Prochlorococcus marinus CUG1417: one gene and its partner. Each later gene encodes a partner of the first gene's protein in a complex. Links are inferred from orthologs where the notes say so. Each region holds a gene or a part of one and is shown on either strand. Other genes may lie near its edges.

What was found.
Region 2: the proteins of rodA (region 1) and mrdA are in contact, whole or in part, in a crystal structure (PDB 6PL5), measured with the Thermus thermophilus proteins. The link is inferred for Prochlorococcus marinus CUG1417 from one-to-one orthologs. Residues at the interface, in WP_223903423.1 of Thermus thermophilus: Phe161, Val165, Phe168, Val169, Leu172, Pro198, Tyr199, Glu202, Tyr211, Arg212, Asp213, Gln220, Val221, Gln223, Ser224, Ile226, Ala227, Ile228, Gly229, Ser230, Gly266, Phe267, Val270, Leu274, Tyr277, Gly278, Leu281, Phe285, Leu289, Arg297; in WP_223903432.1 of Thermus thermophilus: Arg4, Ile5, His6, Leu8, Ala9, Phe12, Ala15, Leu16, Leu19, Gly20, Arg22, Ala23, Trp24, Leu26, Gln27, Val28, Tyr31, Tyr34, Leu36, Leu43, Thr45, Asp47, Lys156, Gln157, Gly158, Ser160, Val184, Leu201, Glu202.

The regions. Positions count from the first base shown.
Region 1 is NZ_JAAORN010000002.1:463,137-466,431, forward strand. Bases 265-3,226 are described here. They hold rodA (rod shape-determining protein RodA), read right to left. Parts: upstream 2,399-3,226; coding sequence 1,130-2,398; downstream 265-1,129. Other genes in these bases: HA140_RS08645 (sensor histidine kinase), read right to left, coding at 265-1,130; HA140_RS08655 (Mrp/NBP35 family ATP-binding protein), read right to left, coding at 2,402-3,226. In the rest of the region: more of HA140_RS08645, read right to left, coding at 1-264; more of HA140_RS08655, read right to left, coding at 3,227-3,295. UniProt on the Escherichia coli protein: Peptidoglycan polymerase that is essential for cell wall elongation. Also required for the maintenance of the rod cell shape. Functions probably in conjunction with the penicillin-binding protein 2 (mrdA).
Region 2 is NZ_JAAORN010000001.1:37,202-40,525, forward strand. What follows is about bases 296-3,286. They hold mrdA (penicillin-binding protein 2), read left to right. Parts: upstream 296-885; coding sequence 886-2,688; downstream 2,689-3,286. Other genes in these bases: HA140_RS00190 (hypothetical protein), read left to right, coding at 296-623; HA140_RS00195 (hypothetical protein), read left to right, coding at 731-874; HA140_RS00205 (NAD(P)H-dependent oxidoreductase), read right to left, coding at 2,700-3,224; HA140_RS00210 (diflavin flavoprotein), read right to left, coding at 3,242-3,286. In the rest of the region: more of HA140_RS00190, read left to right, coding at 15-295; more of HA140_RS00210, read right to left, coding at 3,287-3,324. UniProt on the Escherichia coli protein: Catalyzes cross-linking of the peptidoglycan cell wall. Responsible for the determination of the rod shape of the cell. Is probably required for lateral peptidoglycan synthesis and maintenance of the correct diameter during lateral and centripetal growth.

The DNA of each region.
Region 1 (3,295 bases):
CCAGCTGGTCTTAATTCTAATATTAATGTACTACCTTCTTTTAATCCTCTAGTATTTTTATCAATTAATCCACTTAACATTAATTCCAATTTTTCAGAATCACTTAAAATTTGCGGAAGTTGATTGGGGATATCAATCTTCAAAGAAATGCCACGTCGATTTAATTGTTTATTCCATAGGGGAGAAAGCTTTTTGAAAATTTCAGCTAAATTAATTTTTGCCAAGTTATTTAATGACGGGACTTCATTACTCACTAATTCTGCTGCATTAAAAATTAAACCAAACCTATCAATTTGTTCATTACATTCATTATCTATTTGAATTAAACGATTTTTCATTGATTCGTCCATCTTATATTTTTTTAAAGTAGAACTAATTAAGGTTCTTATTGTTGCCAAGGGCGTTCTTACTTCATGAGATATTGCACGTAACAATTTTGCTTCAGTTATTTGCAAATTTTTTTCATCGTTTTTTACAGAATTCTGAATATTATGATTGGGAGCAATATTTGCTAATTTTGCCGATAATAGGGGCCAAAATAATTTTTCAAATTGATTATTAATATTAAGATTACCTAAATTATTAATTGCATTACGAAATTTTGCTCCTTCCTCATAATTCTCTTGCTTTAATTTTGCGTGCATTAATTCAATTGAAAGTTTTAGGCTTTCTTCGTCACACTTCATTAATAAAATTTTCTTATCTTTTTCTCCTACAATTGATAATATGCATTGAAAATTTTGGGTTAGTATCATCAAAAAAGGTTCATAACCATCCTCTTGACTAAGATTTAAAACTTTATAATTACTAACTAAATCGAAATCTTTTTTTATTTTGTCTGAATTATTTACTGGCAAAAAAACTGCATTCTCATTTTGAAAATATGGAAACCCCTCAAGAGACCAAAGCCATCCATGAAATTGATTTAAAAATTTTTTATCATTAAAAGTTGGCAAAGGCGAGGCGACCCAAATACCCCCATTTTTATAATTCTGAGATAGAAAATCTTTTTGAATAACTTCTAAAGAAGCCCACCACATTCTTCTGGAAGTATCATTATCCACATATATTGTTTGAACTCCGTTAATCAAATTTTCTTGAATTTTTTTTATAGTTATTTTTGAATTCATCAACTTCTTAATGATCTAGAGCGTTTCAATACAGATAAAACAAATCCAATAGATATAAAATTAGTCACCAATGACGTTCGACCATAGCTCATAAAAGGAAGAGGAATCCCAGTAACTGGTCCTAATCCAATAGTCATAAATAAGTTAATAATTATTTGAAATAAAAAAGTTGAGGCTATTCCAATAACAATTAAAGATTCAAAGTTAGACCTAGCAATTGTTGCAGTATTAATGAGTTTTTTAATCAAAAGAAAAAACAAAAATAAAACTATTATGCACCCCACAAAACCCAATTCTTCGCCTAAGGCACTAAATATAAAATCAGTATGTTGTTCAGGTATAAATTGCAAATTAGTCAGCTTACCTTGTAGCAAACCATTCCCAAATAATCCTCCAGAACCAATTGCAATTTGACTCTGTATCAAATGATATCCACCACCTAATGGATCTCTATTTGGATCTAAAAATAAAACTAATCTATCTTTTTGATATTCTTTTAAGCCATATTGCCACAAAATTGGTGTCAATTTTGCTACTAAAAAATGAAATGAAATGGCGAGAGCAGAAAAAATAATTTTCTTTTTCGAAGATCTATAAGCAAGATATCCCATAACAGGAATCCAAAGAATAAGAAGATTTGGAAAGGTTAAATATAATATAGAGGTGATAATACAAAACACTAATATCAAAATCCACTCTATGGGCATTTGCGACCAATAGAGCATCACACCTGTCAAAACAAGTAAAACTAAAGAGGTACCTAGGTCCGGTTGAAAAAAAATTAATAGCCAAGGAATAACCATTACTAATAAAGGCAATACTAAATCTCTTATTGTTAAAATTATTTTTTTGTCGAGTACTAAAGCAAGAGTTAATATAGTACTTAGTTTAGCTACTTCTGACGGCTGAAAAGAAAAAATTCCCAAGTTTAGCCATCTTTGAGCTCCAGAAACTGAGATCCCAAAAAAATAAATTAGTAATAATGATATTAAAGTACAAAAATAAAATGGAACTAAATACTTTCTAAGTCTCTCTAAAGGTATATAAGAAATAAAAAATGCTAAAAAATAACCTAAAAAACCAGTAAAGATATGGCCTAAATAATTAGATACTAAAAAATCACCCTGAATACTTTTTATTAGTAAACCGGAAATAACAACTAAAAAAAGGGGGATTAATAGTAGTGGAGAAAATAAAAAACCTCTAATGTATTTGTCTTTTTTTGGTAAAAATCCTCTCTTATTTAATACAAAGATTCTCCTAAACATCAATTATCTATAAACAAATTGATTCTTAATTAATTTAGCTAAGTTACCAAATGCAATAGAACTTTCTTTATTGGGCTGGCTTATTGAGATTGGTACACCTTTATTACTTTCATCAACGAGAGGGATTTCAATAGGAATTTGGGCTAATAAAGGTAAATCATTTTCTTTAGCTAAGGTTAATCCTCCACCTTTACCAAAAATTTCATATTTTTTACTAGGCATATCTGGCGGAATAAATACTGACATATTTTCTACAATTCCCAATAAAGGTACTCCAAGTTGTTTAAACATTGCCAATCCCCTCCTTGCATCTTGCAAAGATACTTGTTGCGGAGTAGTAACGACAATAGCTCCAGAAATAGGAACAGATTGTGAAAGGGAAATTTGAGCATCTCCTGTTCCAGGTGGCAAGTCAATCACCAAAAAATCAAGAGGATTCCATTGAACTTGGTAAAGGAATTGACGGATAATACTGTTTAGCATTGGTCCTCTCCATATCACTGGTTGTCCTTCTTCTATAAGAAAACCCATTGATACCAAAGAAATTCCATATTTATTAATAGGTATTAACCTTTGGTCAGTACCACTACCTTCTGTAACCTTTGGATTTTGTTCAGCAACACCCATCATTGAAGGAGTATTAGGTCCATATATATCGGCATCCAGCAAACCAGTTTTAGCGCCTAATTTAGCTAGAGAACAAGCGAGATTAACTGCAATGGTACTTTTACCAACTCCACCTTTACCACTGCTAACAGCTATGATATGTTGAATACCATCAATCTTCTGCAACTCAGGCGCATTACTTTGATTTTGAGGTTCTGTTTTTCGAGGATTATTATCTATCTCTATTTGAACATCATCAATATCTTTAAAATCAAGTAGTACTTTTCTAAC
Region 2 (3,324 bases), on another replicon or contig:
ATTAATTTAGACTTTTGATTAAATCGAAAAATTCTGAAAGAAAGATAACCAATCATCTTCAACAAGATGTAGTCAAAGTATCTGGTAAAACAGTTTTTATTAATCCTTTTTTATATTGGCGGAGATTTGACGAAAATACTAATAGATGGCTTAGAGAACCTGGTCAAATGTCAGAGGATCAAATTTCTCCAAACAGGAACCGTTTTTATCCAGAAATAGAGTGGGCTGATTTAAGCCATGAACAAAAACTCATAAAAGATGCAACTGTTGAGATGTTTTTAAAAACTCTTGAATTGATAAGTACATTTCATCCTTATCTAAGTTCTGGACAATTATTAGAAGTCGAGAGAAAAATGGCTATCATAAAAAAGATCTCTTTCGAAAAGTGGGTAACAAAATCGTTCGCCAAAAAAGCGAGATTATTAGAAAATGAAAAAAGAAAATTTCAAAGAGAAAGATTTTTTAATAGCTGGAGGGAATGGTTTAGTCTCGTAAATACTCAACAAGCCATTTTGCCGTTAATCGTCACATTATTTATTTCTTCATTTATTGGATGGTCTTTAGGGATATCAAAGAATAGTTGCAATCCTTACTTTGAACAAAATATAGATCAATTAAATTAATTTGTTTTTCATATGTTTAAGTATCAAAGTTAATATAATTTTGAAAAAATAAATTTCTTATTTAGAATTATATTAATTAGTTTATTACTTAAAAAAGTATATTTTTTATGTGTGAAAATTTTGATTCAAACAGCATAGAAAATGATGAGTTTAATCTGAAGAATGATGATAGTGAATATAAAGATTTAATAAATAGACTTAAAGAGATAAAATCAACCATTGCTTTATTAGAAAAAATAATATTTAAATAAATTTTATATTTTTGATTAAAACAAGTCCTAATAAAAAACTTATTTCATTTAAAAGACAACCTTTAGTCTTACTTATCTTTTCTTCTATTTCGTTTTTATTGATTCTATTTAGGCTAATTTTTTTACAACTATTAAATTATGAATCTTTTAAGAAGATGTCAGATGAAAATAGGATCAGACTTATTGCTTCGCAGCCTATACGTGGAAGAATACTAGATAAGAATGGTTATGTTTTAGCAGATAGTAGAGTTAAATATTCTTTAATAATAAAGCCTCAATCTGTTAATAAAAGTAATTGGGAAAAACATAAATCAAGTATTTCTAACTTGTTAAACATTGATAGTAATGTAATTCAAAAAAAATATTCTGATGGTCTAAAAAATCAAAAGCTTTTAGTTACTATTCTTGATGATTTAAATGTAGATCAATTAATAAAATTTAAGGAAAATGAAGGTAATTTAATTAGTTTTGAAATAGCAACCAAATTAATTAGAAATTATCCTTATAAATCCCTTGCTGCCCATGTAATTGGTTATACCCAGCCAATTACTGAATCAGAATATAAATTCTTATCTAAAAAGGGTTATAAATTAAGTGACTTAATAGGAAGAACAGGAATTGAATATGTTTACGAAGATTTTATAAGAGGTGAATGGGGTGGCGAAATGGTTGAAGTAAATTCATTAGGAAAATTTCAAAGATCCTTGGGTATAAAACCTCCAATTCAAGGTAATGATGTTGAATTAACAATCGATATAAATTTGCAATTAGTTGCTGAGGAAGTTCTTAAAGATAAAAAAGCAGGCGCGATAATAGTTATGGATCCCAGAGATGGTGCAATAAGAGCGATGGCAAGTAAGCCTACCTTTGATTTAAATTTTTTTTCAAAGGATTTCAAGCCTGAAAAAGAATATAATAAGATATTTAATTCTCCAGAAAAACCTCTTTTTAATAGAGCATTAAATGCTTATGATCCTGGAAGTATTTGGAAAATTGTAACCGCTTTAGCCGGCTTGGAAAGTGGAAAATTTCCTAGAGATACCATTTTAGATACAAAGCCATGTTTAACTTATGGGAGTCAATGTTTTAGAGAGCATAATGATTTAGGCTTTGGGTTGATAGGTTACGAAGATGCTTTAAGAGTTTCTAGTAATACATTTTTTTATCAAGTAGGCTACGGAGTAGGAGTTGATGAAATTCACAAGGTTTCACGAAAGCTTGGTTTTAATTCTTTATCTGGCATTGAAATTTCTGAACAAGAAAATATAGGATTAGTAGCTAGTAGTGAATGGGCTAAAGAAGGTAGAGGATGGGGGCAGCCAGGAAGAACTCCTTGGGTTCCAGAAGATATTGCAAGTATGTCTATCGGACAATTTGTTGTTCAAGTTACTCCAATTCAAATAGCTAAAGCATATGCAGCGATTGCCAATGGAGGTTACCTAGTTACTCCACATTTGACTAAAAAAGATTTAGAAAGTCGTTTAGATGAAAAACGTACTCCAATTGACATTGATCCTCAAAATATTCATTTGATAAAAAGTGGTCTAAGGAAAGTAGTAGAGTCTGGTACAGGGGTATCAATTAATTATGGAGTTTCAAATTTACCTCCAGTATCAGGTAAAACAGGAACTGCTGAAGATGGTGAAGGCGGATTAGATCACGCTTGGTTCGTTTGCTTTGCTCCTTCGGAAAAGAGTGAATTGCTCGTAGTCGCTTTTGCACAAAATACTCCTGGTGGAGGTTCGGTACATGCGCTTCCTATGGCTAGAGAAATTTTGAAAGTTTGGAATGAAAAAAGAATGAAATTTTATTAGGTTTTAAATGTTTATGTTTTTATTTTTTTCATTTGTAAAAGTCTTTGAATAATATCTTCAATTGTTTTTGTATCTATAGGTTTACTATATGAGGACAAAAGTTGTCTACCTAATACTTGACTTCCCAAATGTACTAATTGAATACGTAATGAGGTAAGTAACTCTAAACCTATTCCACCAGAGAATGTAGCAATTGCAATTGGTTGACCATTAAATAAATTCCTAAAATCATCTCCTGAAATAGATAACCAAGCTATGAAGTTTGAGAGAATAGGAGGAATAGATCCATTATATTCAGGAGCACAAATCACCCACTTTTCTATTGTGAAAAGCTTTTTTTTTAATTCTTCTATTACAACTGGGATATTATCTTTGCTGTGAATTCTTGGATTAAATAATGGAATATCAAGAGTCGTAAGATCTAGTATCTCAGAACTTATTTTAAGTTCAATACTTTTTTCAAGGAATTTTTCTGAAAGTTCTAGATTTTTTCCACAACTAGCAGTAATGATTATAAGATCTTTTGATTCAGTCATAAATTAGATAAATAAATTTAATAGCTAGCACCAGTTTTACGGTGATGAACTGCGGTTAGACTATCGGAGTTTAGTATATTACCGTGTAGTACTTCAGCGT